3 regions of the Cellvibrio japonicus Ueda107 genome follow, and region 1 is predicted to be linked to each of the others. Evidence: predicted binding sites of a transcription regulator. Region 1 holds the regulator's gene; each other region holds the start of a gene.
What was found. Region 1 encodes sigma-54, which starts transcription at its own class of promoters, with help from an activator protein. Its sites were predicted from a motif close to TGGCACANNNNTTGCNNT; they were not measured.

Region 1 (4,235 bases):
AGCAAGATGGCCAGGTCATGAAAGCGCCGCATATCAATTACGACCTCATCAATGAAGTCATGAAAGCCAAGCAAATTGATGGCGCTCGTGTCGATATCTATATTCCGCCCAAAACCGAAGCCAAGCACTGACCCCATGCCCAGATTGCACGCCCAGAACCTTGCCAAGAGCTATAAAAAACGCACTGTCGTTGTCGATGTGTCCATGACCGTCGATAGCGGTACCATTGTCGGTTTACTCGGCCCTAACGGTGCGGGTAAAACAACCTGTTTTTACATGATTGCGGGTCTGGTACCGGCAGATAAAGGACGCGTACTGATTGACGATCTGGATATCACTCCTTTGCCGATTCACGGGCGCGCACGTGCCGGCATTGGCTACCTGCCACAAGAGGCATCGATTTTTCGCAAGCTGTCTGTCGCCGATAACATCATGGCTATCCTTGAAACCCGCAAGGATCTCGACCGCAAGCAGCGTCTGGAAAAACTCGAATCCCTCTTGGGTGAATTCCATATCACCCACATTCGCAACAGCCTGGGTATGTCCCTATCCGGAGGCGAGCGTCGCCGCGTGGAAATCGCCCGCGCCCTGGCGACCGACCCACAATTCATCTTGCTGGATGAACCCTTTGCCGGTGTAGACCCGATCTCCGTAAGCGACATTAAGGAAATTGTTCGCCACCTCAAGGATCGCGGAATTGGCGTATTAATTACTGACCATAATGTGCGTGAAACCCTGGATATCTGTGAAACTGCTTATATCGTGAGTGAAGGTCACATTATTGCCTCCGGCCAGCCGGAGACAGTGCTTGCACACCCCAGGGTACGAGAGGTTTATCTGGGTGAGCATTTCCGTATCTAACCACCACCCAGGGTGCTACAACCGGAAACATAGCGATTTCTGCGACCGCAACAACTTGACAATTCTTAATTTTTAATCATTAGGCACAAAGATTGCTAAGGCTTATTGATTGGGAATCAAAGCCTGTCTAAACTCCACTAAAAGAAGGTTGGCGTTTTATCTATCCATACCTGCGTACATCCGGTGTCTACCCAGGACACCACCCCGGTTTCACCCTGAACAGGTTTTGTTGCCCCCATAATGAAGCAATCACTCCAATTAAAGCTCGGTCAGCAACTCACCATGACCCCGCAGTTGCAACAGGCCATTCGCCTATTGCAGCTTTCCACGCTGGACTTGCAACAGGAAATCCAGGAAGCACTGGACTCCAACCCCATGCTGGAATTGGAGGAAAACTACGAGGGTGGCAATGAAACCAACTACGACACTGGCGAACCGGATACCAGTGATTACGAGCGAACCCTTGAGGTCGCCGCAGATCCAGCAGCAAACACCACAGACCAGCTGAGCGACAATTACACTTCCAGTACCAGCACTGACAGTTATTCCAGCAGCGAATCAAATGATTACGCCAGTAGCAATGGAGAAGGCTTTGAAGCCGCGGCAGAATCGGACTTTGACGCCGACAGTTTTGGCGATAGCGCCGGGGACTGGTCAGACTCCATCCCTGCTGATTTACCGGTAGATACCAGTTGGGACGATGTTTACCAGGCCTCCTCCAGCAGCAGCTCCAGTAACTACGATAACGAAGACAACGATTTTGAGAGCCGTCGCGCCACAACCGATTCGATTTATGACCACCTCACCTGGCAACTGAACCTGACCCCCATGTCTGACCGCGATCGCCTGGTTGCCATGGCAATTATCGACGCAGTAGAGCCCAGTGGTATGCTCTCTATCAGCATCCACGAGATCTATGATGGACTGGCAGCAGAGCTTGAAGAGCTTGAAGAAGATGAAGTGGTCGCCGTACAACACCGTCTGCAGCAATTTGATCCCTGCGGTGTATGCAGCCAAAACCTGTCCGAATGCCTGTTGGTACAACTCCAGCAATTTGATCCACAAACCCCTTTTCTGGAGCCCGCCAAACTGATTGTTAAGCAATACCTGCCACTCCTGGGTAGCCGCGATTATCGCCAATTGATGCGTCGCACCAAGCTCAAGGAGGCAGAACTCAGCCAGGCGGTAACACTTATCCAGGGGCTCAACCCGCGTCCGGGTGACATTATTGCCAGCGGCGATACTGAATATGTAGTGCCTGATGTCTTTGTGGAAAAACGTGACAGTCGCTGGATTGTGGAGCTCAATCCCGACATAGCGCCACGTTTGCGCATCAATTCAGACTACGCCTCTATGGTGCGTCGCGCTGACTCCAGCAGCGACAACACCTTCCTCAAGGATAATTTGCAGGAAGCCCGCTGGTTTCTCAAAAGCTTACAGAGCCGCAACGAAACCCTGCTCAAGGTAGCCAGCTGTATTGTGGAAAAACAGCGCGGCTTTCTCGAGTATGGCCCCGAAGCCATGAAACCCCTGGTATTGCACGATATTGCAGAAATTGTCGGCATGCACGAATCGACTATTTCACGGGTAACTACGCAAAAATACATGCATACCCCCCAGGGGATTTTTGAACTCAAGTACTTTTTTTCGAGTCATGTCAGTACAGACAGTGGCGGCGAGTGTTCATCGACAGCCATACGCGCCATCATCAAAAAGCTGGTGAGCGCAGAGAATCCGAAAAAACCCCTGAGCGACAGCAAGATTACCGAATTGCTGGCAGAACAGGGTATCCAGGTTGCCAGGCGCACTATCGCCAAGTACCGTGAATCGCTCAATATTCCGCCATCCAATGAACGCAAAAGCCTGTAAATCCAGGCCCAATACCCAGGACAGATGGCGAACGCCGGGACGCACCAACAGGTTGTTATCAGTTGCAACTGCTGAATCAACTGTCATTTTTTACCAGTCCGCGTGAAACGAGAGGATGTACTTATGCAAATAACTATCAGTGGCCACCATCTGGAAGTTACTGAATCGCTCAGGGATTACGTCAATAACAAATTGGAAAGACTCAGTCATCACCATGATCGTATAACCAATACCCATGTCATCCTCTCGGTGGATAAACTGATTCAAAAGGCAGAAGCCACAGTTCATGTCAGCGGCAAAGACTTGTTTGCTGATGCGACCCATGAAGACTTATACGCAGCTATTGATGCACTGGCTGACAAACTGGATCGGCAGTTGATCAAGCATAAAGAAAAGTTGCGCAGCCACCGTTAAGCCACACCAACCCAATCAGCCTCGGAGCACCTGAGCCGGGGCTTAACGACAAGAGAAGATACGACGACAGTAACCCTATGGAAATTCAAGCGTTAATCAGCCCCAAACGCACGCTTTGCCGCGTTGAGGGGGGCAGCAAGAAACGAGCCCTGGAACTGTTGGCCAACACCATCGCCCAGGATGTCACCCATATTGATGCGGAAGACTTATTTCGCCGCCTTATCGCACGTGAGCGCCTGGGCTCAACCGGCATAGGTTATGGCATTGCCATTCCCCACTGCCGGGTGGAAAACTGTCAGGGAACCGTTGGTGCCCTGATCACGTTGACCGAGCCAGTCGACTTTGACGCAATAGATTCACAGCCCGTCGATATCCTGTTTGCCATGCTGGTGCCCGAAGAGGCCCATGACGAACATTTGCAGACCCTGTCATCCCTGGTTAATGCGCTCAACAAAGCGGAATACCGCGATAAATTGCGCGCAGCCGCCAGCGACCAGGATCTGTATGAAGCCGCAATCAGCTAAGCGAGTCCAACATGCACCTAGTGATTGTCAGCGGTCTATCCGGATCGGGAAAAACGACAGCGCTCCATGTCCTTGAGGATGTGGGGTTCAACTGCATCGATAACCTGCCTGTTAGCCTGCTACCCGCACTGGTTGCACAGATTGAAATCCACAAGGATCAGGCGCAAAAGTTTGCCATAGGCATTGATGTGCGTAATGCCTGGCAGGATTTGAGTCTCTTTCCCAAGATGGTATCCACCTTGAAAGAGGCCCATCTGCCCTTTCACACAATCTACCTGGACTCCCATCCTTCCGTTCTCATCCAGCGCTTTAGTGAAACCCGTCGTAAACACCCGTTAAGCGACAAGAGCACCAGCCTTGAAGAAGCTATAGCGCTGGAGCAAAACCTGCTCGAACCCATCCGCGATGCGGCCGACCAAACAATTGATACCAGCCACCTCAACCTGCATGAATTGCGCGATCTGGTTAAGGATCGGGTGGTGGGGCGAACCGAAGCCACCATGGCAATCCTGTTTGAATCCTTTGGGTTTAAACACGGCACCCCGGTTAATGCCGACCTGGTCTTCG
Region 2 (4,235 bases), 1.6 Mb from region 1:
GCCGTGCAATACCACCTTGGCACCGCGCGCCTTGACCGCATCCACCTTGATAGCCGGTGTCGTGCGCGGCATCACAATCGTTGCCTTGATCCCCAAATGCTGGGAGCCCAGGGCAACCCCCTGGGCATGGTTACCGGCAGAGGCGCAAATCACACCGCGACTGCGCTCTTCTTCGCTCAGTTGCTGCAATTTGTTATAGGCACCGCGCAGCTTGAAGGAAAACACCGGCTGCAAATCCTCACGCTTGAGCAACACAGTGTTGCCTGTGCGCTGGGATAACAGGCGCGCTTCGTCCAGTGGGGTTTCGATAGCCAGGTCGTAGATGCGGGCATTGAGGATGCGTTTTATGTAGGTCTCAGGCATAGGAGGTCGGGTATGGCAATCACGGCAGAGGGATAAAAAGAGTCCGCAGTGTACCCAATTTGGCGGAGGCTGGCACGACGAAAATCCGTATAATGGTGCAAGTTTTATCGGCACAACAGAGACAACCATGAGCCCACAAGATCAACTCAAACACGCCGTGGCGCGCGCCGCGATTGAATACATCAAACCCAAGCTGACCCCCGATGCCGTACTTGGTATAGGTACAGGCTCTACCGCCAATTTTTTTATCGATATGCTGGGTGAGCTTAAGTACGACTTCGCCGCCGCCGTAGCCAGCTCCGATGCCTCTGCCCAGCGCTTGCAGACACTCGGGATCGAGGTGCTGGACTGCAACGCCGTGAGTGAACTGCTGGTGTACGTGGACGGTGCCGACGAGAGCAACCCCAACCTGCACCTGATCAAGGGCGGCGGTGCAGCGCTGACGCGCGAAAAGATCGTCTGCGCCGTAGCGCGCGAGTTTGTCTGTATCGCCGATGAGAGCAAATGGGTGGATATCCTGGGCAGATTTCCCCTGCCCGTCGAAGTGATTCCCATGGCGCGCTCCTTTGTCGCGCGCGAACTGGTCAAGCTGGGCGGCGCCCCGGTGTACCGCGAAGGGGTTATCACCGACAATGGCAATGTGATCCTGGACGTGCACAATCTGCAGATACTGAACCCGGTCGAGCTGGAAACCAAAATCAACCAGATCACCGGTGTGGTTGCCAATGGCCTGTTTGCCATCAAGCCCGCTGACGTATTACTGCTGGGCACTAAAGAGGGTGTGAAGGTTATCAGGCCGCAGTAAGCGCTGATAAAAAAACGGGGCCATTATCTGGCCCCGTTTTTTATTGGCGAAACGCTCAGGCTGACCTGGCGCGGCGCCAGCCGAGCAAGCCCAAACCGGACAGCAACAGCAGCAGTACAGAAGGCTCCGGCAGTTCTATTTCTGGCGGTGTGTAACCCCAGGGGAAGTTATGCACCTGGCCATAGCCCACATAGGATTTGGCCGCCAGGGAACCCTCGAAATCATTCCAGGTACTGACTACTGCATCCACTGCCAGCACCGACCCCTTCCATTGGTTACCCACATTCAGGGTATCCGCCTCGTAGAAATTCCACAGGATATTGGTGTAGTTGCCAAAGCCACTGTTGAGGTTGGTAGCACCGCTGTTGGACAGGTTTACACCGGATACGTTGATAATCCCATAGCTGGCAGCGCCCAAATCCAAAGCCCAGTTGCTGTTAAACAGGTCGGCACCGCTGATCTCGAAGACCGCCAGGTCATCGACACCGGCGTAGGAGAACAAACCGCCACCCACATTACCGGTAGCAGCCAGGCCGGCGTAGTAAATGGACTCGCCTTTCAGGGTGTCGTAGAGCGATGCCGCCTTGTCATCCAGGCCGGAGACCTGGTGCAGGCAGGATGCACTGCCACCATACGCATTGCCGTTACAGTTAACCCCACTGAGGTTATTGGCACCGCCGTAGGCCAGGGCACCGGCATTCACCTTGAGCCAACCGGACGCATTCAGGTCACCGGCAACCTCTACGGTGTCCAGGGTCAGCGACTTGTCCAGGGCATTGGCAAATTCCGGGCTGGAGCCATTGAGGTCACCGCCAATAAACGTGCGACCGTGTACATGGAGTGAGCCAGAGGGGGAGAGATCCTCAAAAACGATCAGGCTGTAGTCTGTGAGTGGCCCGGCTGAAGCCCAAAGGGAGCAGGAGAGCAAGCCTGCCGAGATCAAAGCATTTTTATAAAAACCCATGGTGATGTCCTTAATGGATTAGCGTCGTGTTGTCGGCCCCATGAAAGCAAAAAATATACCTGTTATAAATTTTCGTTTGGTATCAACCATTCACCAAAAGACATGCGATACATATCACATAAATCTGTCAATTTTGCCGACACTTATAAGATGACAGCGATGACATTTTTACAGCTAATAACTATTCCGTATTAATCACGGGGCAATTGCTAACGCCCTTATTGCCTGAGAGCCATCTTCGGATGGCCTTCAGGCAGGGCCAACAGGCGGGTATTGCCGTTAGCGATACAAGGGCGGCAGCTCATCCTCAAACAAGACAACCTCACTTTGGTAAAAACGCTTGAAGTCATCGGCAGTGGCCTGGCCAGGGAAGGGCGCGAAGAACTGCTCGCTTTTTTCGCGCGCCAGGTTGGCATTGCGCCACACCATGACATAGGCGATCTCGCTGGCATCGGCGTCAGCGCTAATCGGCCCCAGCAAACGCTCGGTCCAGAAGTTATCGATGGTCAGGCGATTATTGCCCGTCTCGGTCAGGGCGGCGATTTTGCCTTTGCTGCGTGCGATCTGTACCAACTGCTTGAGGCTGGCGGTCAGCGCCGCCTTCTGCTCATCGGCACTGGCGGTATTGGCTTCGTGCCCCACATCCCAGTAATTATCCAGGCCAATAATGTCGACATAGGCATCACCGGGATAGCCGTACAGATAACCGGCCTCGAAATTGGCCATATCGATACGGCTGCGATCAGGCGAATAGGCGTAAATCAGGTTGCGCAGTTTTTTCTCATCGCGCAGGTAGTGCACGGTAAAACGCCAGAGGGCAATGTAATCCTGCTCGCTGGCGTGGCCCTTGCCCCACCAGAACCAGTCGCCGTTATGCTCGTGCCAGGGGCGGAAAATAATCGGTGGGTAGTGCTTGTTCCCCTGCGCATCTACATCGGCCAAGCCCTCATTGAAGGCAACAAAGGTATCCAGGTAGGCTTTGAGGGTTGCATGCCGGGCACCACCGGGAATCAGCTCGTGCACTGCCGGGGTTTTGTCCCAGGAATTGCCGCCCGACACAGGGTTGAATACATGCCAGCTGATGGTGATGACACCGCCACGGCTGTAGCCAGCCTTGATCCAGTGCTGCATCTTTTCAAAGTTAACCGCATCCAGATTGGCGGTGTGTCCCAATTCCAGGCCGCCGAGCTCCCAGCCATACACCGCCGGGTTGGCGCCCGTCACGTCGCGCACATCCGAGCGATCCATATCACCCTCCCAATGGACGCCATAGGCCAGGCTGTCCTCGTGCCCAAACAACAGGTGCTTGTAGCGCAGTTTGGCGAGGTTGCGATAGAGCGCCCGGGTTTCGGCGGTTGCCTGGGTATCAATCAGGGCAGGTAGCGCCGTCTCCGGTTTACCCGACTGGGGAGCGGTGGTTGTGGCGGAATCAGCTACCGCAGCCGCAGATTCTGCAGGCTTCTCGCTACACCCCAACAACAGGCCAGCACTGAGCATCAGGGCGGCCATCAACGACAGGGAAATGGAGGATGTGGACATGGGTGTCTCCTGGATATTGTTATGAATGTAACCGTTTACAAATCGGGCATCTTAACAGGAATTTCCTTCATCGCCAGGTAATTGCGCCGTCAAGCTAGGTAAAGCCGGGCCAAACTGATAGCCTTGCGTGCCTCCAGCATCCAGTTCCCAACCCACTGCGTATGAATTTCACCTTCCCCGCCATAGGTATTGTCCATTCCTGTTTCAAGGAAAAGTTCGGCATACCGCGCCAACCCGGCCTGGCGCCACTGGCCCGAGGGGAAATAGAATTGCTACCGCCCTACGATGACCCGGATGCGCTGGCAGGGCTGGAAGGCACCAGCCACCTGTGGGTGGAATTTGTGTTTCACGCCAACCGGCGCGAGGATTGGAAAGCCAGGGTGAAACCGCCGCGCCTGGGCGGCAACAAAACCCTGGGCGTATTTGCCACCCGCTCGCCAACGCGCCCCTCGCCTATCGGCTTGTCGGTGGTGCGGCTGCACGACTGGGAGCAGCGCGAGGGCAAGCTGTTTATCCGTATCAGCGGCCTGGACTTGCTCGATGGCACACCGGTGCTGGATATCA
Region 3 (4,235 bases), 1.8 Mb from region 1:
ACCCGCAGGCCCTGGGCATTACCTTCAAAGACGCGAATATCGTCCTGCTCTGAGGGTGAAAGGTCGCGCAGGAAGGCAGCGCCCTCTTTTTGGAACCAGTTGCGAATCGCATCTTCACCGGTATGGCCAAACGGTGGATTGCCGATGTCATGGGCCAGGCAGGTCGCCTGCACAATATCGCCGATGTCTGTCGGCCAGATAAACGCGGGTAAATCCCCCTTGTCTTTCAGCGCCTGCCCAACCCGAATCCCCAGGGTACGCCCGACACAGGCAACCTCCAGGCTGTGGGTCATGCGATTGTGGATATGGTCATTCGTGGCCAGCGGGTGCACCTGGGTCTTGCGCGCCAGGCGGCGAAAGGCACCGGAGAACACAATTTTGTCGTGATCCGAGTGAAACGGCGAGCGCCCCTCTTCATGCTTGGCCACCCGATTGCCCAGGCGGTCAGCACAGAGAAGTTGGTTCCAGTTCATAGCCATGACTAAATTCCTTTGGATCAGCTGGCAGTCCAGCTATTTTGAATATCGTTTTTACTGCGCAGGCGGTAAACCCACTCTTTTCCATCCTTACGTTTCTCAAACAGTTCCAAGTCGACCAGGCCGTTGAGCACCGAGGCAGCCGTATTATAAGAGCACCCCAAACGCTCCTCGACATACCTGGCCGTAAAGATACTATTGCTATTACCTTTAGCCACCTGAAAGACAATTTTTTGCTTTTCAGTCAGTTTTGCATAAATACCTGCGTTAAACAGCCATTTATTAAATCGTTCAATATCCTCAATGGTTCTCTGGCAATGACCCTTGAATGCGGCTATCGCTCTCATGATCACAGAACATTGATAATCAACAAAATACGTTAAATCCATCTCATCGGTTTCAGTATAGAGATAAGATTTTCCATATTGGGTAGCCGCTTCCTTAAGAAGGTTGCTAATGGATATATAACGGAATGCCCCATAATCTTTTTTAAACAAAAACCAATAAAACAACGCGCGCGCAACCCTGCCATTGCCATCGTTAAATGGGTGCTCATAACCTATAGCAAAATGTATCGATATTGCTTTGATCAAGGGATGAATATAGTTTTGGCTTTCTATTTCATCGTGATCCGTATTTACCCAATGACATAACCTATTCAACCTATCCTCAAGTCCCGTCCATATGGGTGGCTGGTGTACAATATTGCCATCGCTATCCTCAACAACAACATTATCAGCAGAGCGAAAAATACCAGGCCGGTATTTTTCGTCATCTATCCCTGCCACGCCAATAGCGTGTAACTCCCGGATAAGCTCAGTTGTTAAAGGCAATGATCTTTTATCCCACACATACCGCATCATTCTAAAATTACCAAGAATCATGCGTTCGTCCATAGTGCGTGGCTCACGCCTTCTTTTTATCATTTCCCTGGCAACAAGGGTCGTCGTGGCAGCACCTTCCAATTGACTGCTGCTGATTGCTTCATCCTCTATCAAATCCTCAAGCATATAGGAGAAGTTTTGCTCTTCCCCTATTTTCCTGTTGGCCCACGCTAACGCGGCAGTTGTAGTCGCTTGATCAACGAGTGTCTTTGTTTTTTGAATAGCCGGAATGTCATTGTAATAACAGAACCTTGCAGGCTCTCCCAGCCCCAAAATCCATTGACGCGTCCGGGATCTCGCTTCTTTTGTTAAGGCCCAGGCGATATCCACTGCCAACCCCTTAGGTATCCGATGGCGAAACTCATCAAATGGCAGATAACGCCCTTTGCTATCGACAACCGTATAGAAATCCAAATATTCCAATCGCCGCTCGGGTTGATACTCACTAATCCATGCCCAGGCACTTTTAGGTAATTGGTCACTTGAAGGCGGTCGCTTAATCATACTTCATCTCAAAAACATGAAATTTTGAAACATCATAGAGCATCACCTTATATATCTCAATATTTCAAATAATTGAGATATGAAAACAACTATCCTCCGCACCATCCTGACTCCCATACCAACCTCATACGCACAAATTCAGCGCATAAAAACTGGAAGATTTTTGCGGCAAAAAATGCGTCACCCTATTTTTCTACATCATTTAACCCATTGAATATCAAGCATTTTGTGCATATCCCCCAGCCTCTTTCGGAGAGCCAATTGCAATTGGCACAGTTTCTGCTGAATACAAACTTGTATCCAAGATTGTATTTCGAGTGCAGGAATAACCATGAATCTGACCCACGGCTGGACAATTACTGAATGGCTTGAAGCCTATCGCAGCCAATCCATCGAACCCCGCGCCGCACTGCAGGCATTGCGCGCCCAGATTACCCCCGCTGACCCCACCTGGATTTATGTGCTGTCTGCCAGCGAGCTGAATCAGCAACTGGATGCGTTAAGCCAGCTGGGCGATGCCAACGCCCTGCCCCTCTATGGCGTGCCTTTCGCCGTTAAAGACAATATTGATGTCGCCGGTATTCCGACTACAGCGGCTTGCCCGGCCTTTACTTACATTCCCTCTGCAGACGCAACCAGCGTAGCGCGCCTGAAGGCCGCAGGGGCCATCGTCCTGGGCAAGACCAACCTCGACCAGTTTGCTACTGGCCTTGTGGGCACGCGCTCGCCTTACGGCGCTGTGCCCAATTCTTTTAAGGCAGAGTATGTCTCCGGCGGTTCCAGTTCCGGTTCCGCTACCAGTGTCGCCCAAGGGCTGGTGCCCTTTAGCCTGGGTACGGACACCGCCGGCTCCGGCCGTGTTCCCGCCGGCTTTAATAATGTAGTGGGCCTTAAACCGACTAAGGGCCGCTTCAGTACCCAGGGCGTTGTCCCCGCCTGCCGCAGCCTGGATTGCGTATCGATATTTGCGCTGACAGTGGATGATGCAAACCTGGTAGCACAGTTGCTGCAGGGCTTTGACCAGGCCGATGGCTACTCGCGCCAGCAACCGGAACCCGCTCACTACTTCCCTGCAACACCACGTGTTGCCATTCCTGCCAAGCCGGATTGGTATGGCGACAGTGCCGCCGAAGCAGCCTGGCAAACCACCCTGCAAAAATTACAGGCTTTCGGTGTTGAACTGGTAGAACTGGACTTCACACCCATGTTCACCCTCGCCCAACTGCTCTACGGTGGCCCCTGGGTGGCCGAGCGCCACGCGGCGGTCGCGGAATTTATGCGCGACCATGCTGCCGATATGAATCCCGTCGTGCGCGGCATTATCGAAAACGCGGCGAACTTTTCCGCTACCGATACGTATCGCGCGGAATATCGCCGCGCCGACTTCGCGCGCGTTATCCAAACCCTGATGCAGGATATCGATGCACTGCTGGTGCCTACTGCGCCGCGCCATCCCACCATCGCCCAGGTAGAAACTGACCCGGTCGGAGTTAACAGCCAACTGGGTACCTACACCAATTTCGTCAACCTGGCCGATTGTTCGGCCCTGGCAGTACCTGCGGGTATGCGCAGCGATGGACTGCCCTTTGGTATCACCCTGATCGCTCCCGCCTGGCAGGACGATGCGCTGGTGGACTTTGGCCGCCGCTGGCACGCCAGCCTGAACCTGCCCCTGGGTGCTACCGATCGCAAAGCGCCGGCAATTAACCCGCGCAACCATACACCTGCCGGCTATGTGCGCCTGGCAGTTGTCGGTGCCCACCTCACCGGTATGCCGCTCAATGTACAACTGCAAGAGCGCAAGGCGCTGTTTGTGGAAAGTACATTTACTGCCAGCCATTACCGTTTATTTGCACTCCCCAATACCACCCCACCCAAGCCCGGATTAATTCGCACAAGCGGTGCCGACCAAGCCGTTAAAGGAGCCGAAATTATTGTGGAGCTATGGGATGTGCCCCTGCAGCACTTCGGCAGTTTTGTCGCACTCATTCCCGCCCCGTTGGGGATAGGCACACTCACCCTGAAAGACGGGCGCGAGGTAAAGGGATTTATTTGTGAAGGCGCAGCAATAGAAGGCGCAACAGAAATTACCCGCCTGGGTGGATGGCGAGCCTATATCGCCTCCTTAAAAAAATAGCGATACACCAGTGCTACTCAAAAACAAGTTCGTTTTTTAGATATTGATTCGCCTTATCACGCATCACGACAGATACAGCATGCCCAAGGCAACACACATTAGAGTCGGAGAACCACCATGCTAAAGACCGTACTGATTGCCAACCGCGGTGAGATCGCGGTGCGTATCGCTAAAACCCTGAAAAAAATGGGTATCGAATCGGTGGCCGTCTACTCCGACGCAGACCGCAACTCA

Region 2: CJA_RS01160 (choice-of-anchor A family protein) is a predicted target of sigma-54. The motif match lies at 2,176-2,193, and genes of this name have one in related genera.
Region 3: atzF (allophanate hydrolase) is a predicted target of sigma-54. The motif match lies at 2,133-2,150, and genes of this name have one in related genera.

The regions. Positions count from the first base shown of each region.
Region 1 covers NC_010995.1:3,289,855-3,294,089, forward strand. Annotated here, with positions in the region: gene lptA (lipopolysaccharide transport periplasmic protein LptA) at 1-131, shown strand, start outside; gene lptB (LPS export ABC transporter ATP-binding protein) at 136-861, shown strand; gene CJA_RS13545 (RNA polymerase factor sigma-54) at 1,102-2,730, shown strand; gene hpf (ribosome hibernation-promoting factor, HPF/YfiA family) at 2,854-3,144, shown strand; gene ptsN (PTS IIA-like nitrogen regulatory protein PtsN) at 3,222-3,668, shown strand; gene rapZ (RNase adapter RapZ) at 3,680-4,235, shown strand, end outside.
Region 2 covers NC_010995.1:302,419-306,653, reverse strand. Annotated here, with positions in the region: gene ilvA (threonine ammonia-lyase, biosynthetic) at 1-363, opposite strand, end outside; gene rpiA (ribose-5-phosphate isomerase RpiA) at 491-1,168, shown strand; gene CJA_RS01160 (choice-of-anchor A family protein) at 1,224-2,132, opposite strand; gene CJA_RS01155 (glycoside hydrolase family 26 protein) at 2,412-3,671, opposite strand; gene tsaA (tRNA (N6-threonylcarbamoyladenosine(37)-N6)-methyltransferase TrmO) at 3,833-4,235, shown strand, end outside.
Region 3 covers NC_010995.1:1,454,627-1,458,861, reverse strand. Annotated here, with positions in the region: gene CJA_RS06110 (deoxyguanosinetriphosphate triphosphohydrolase) at 1-479, opposite strand, end outside; gene CJA_RS06105 (Fic family protein) at 497-1,864, opposite strand; gene atzF (allophanate hydrolase) at 2,196-4,001, shown strand; gene uca (urea carboxylase) at 4,119-4,235, shown strand, end outside.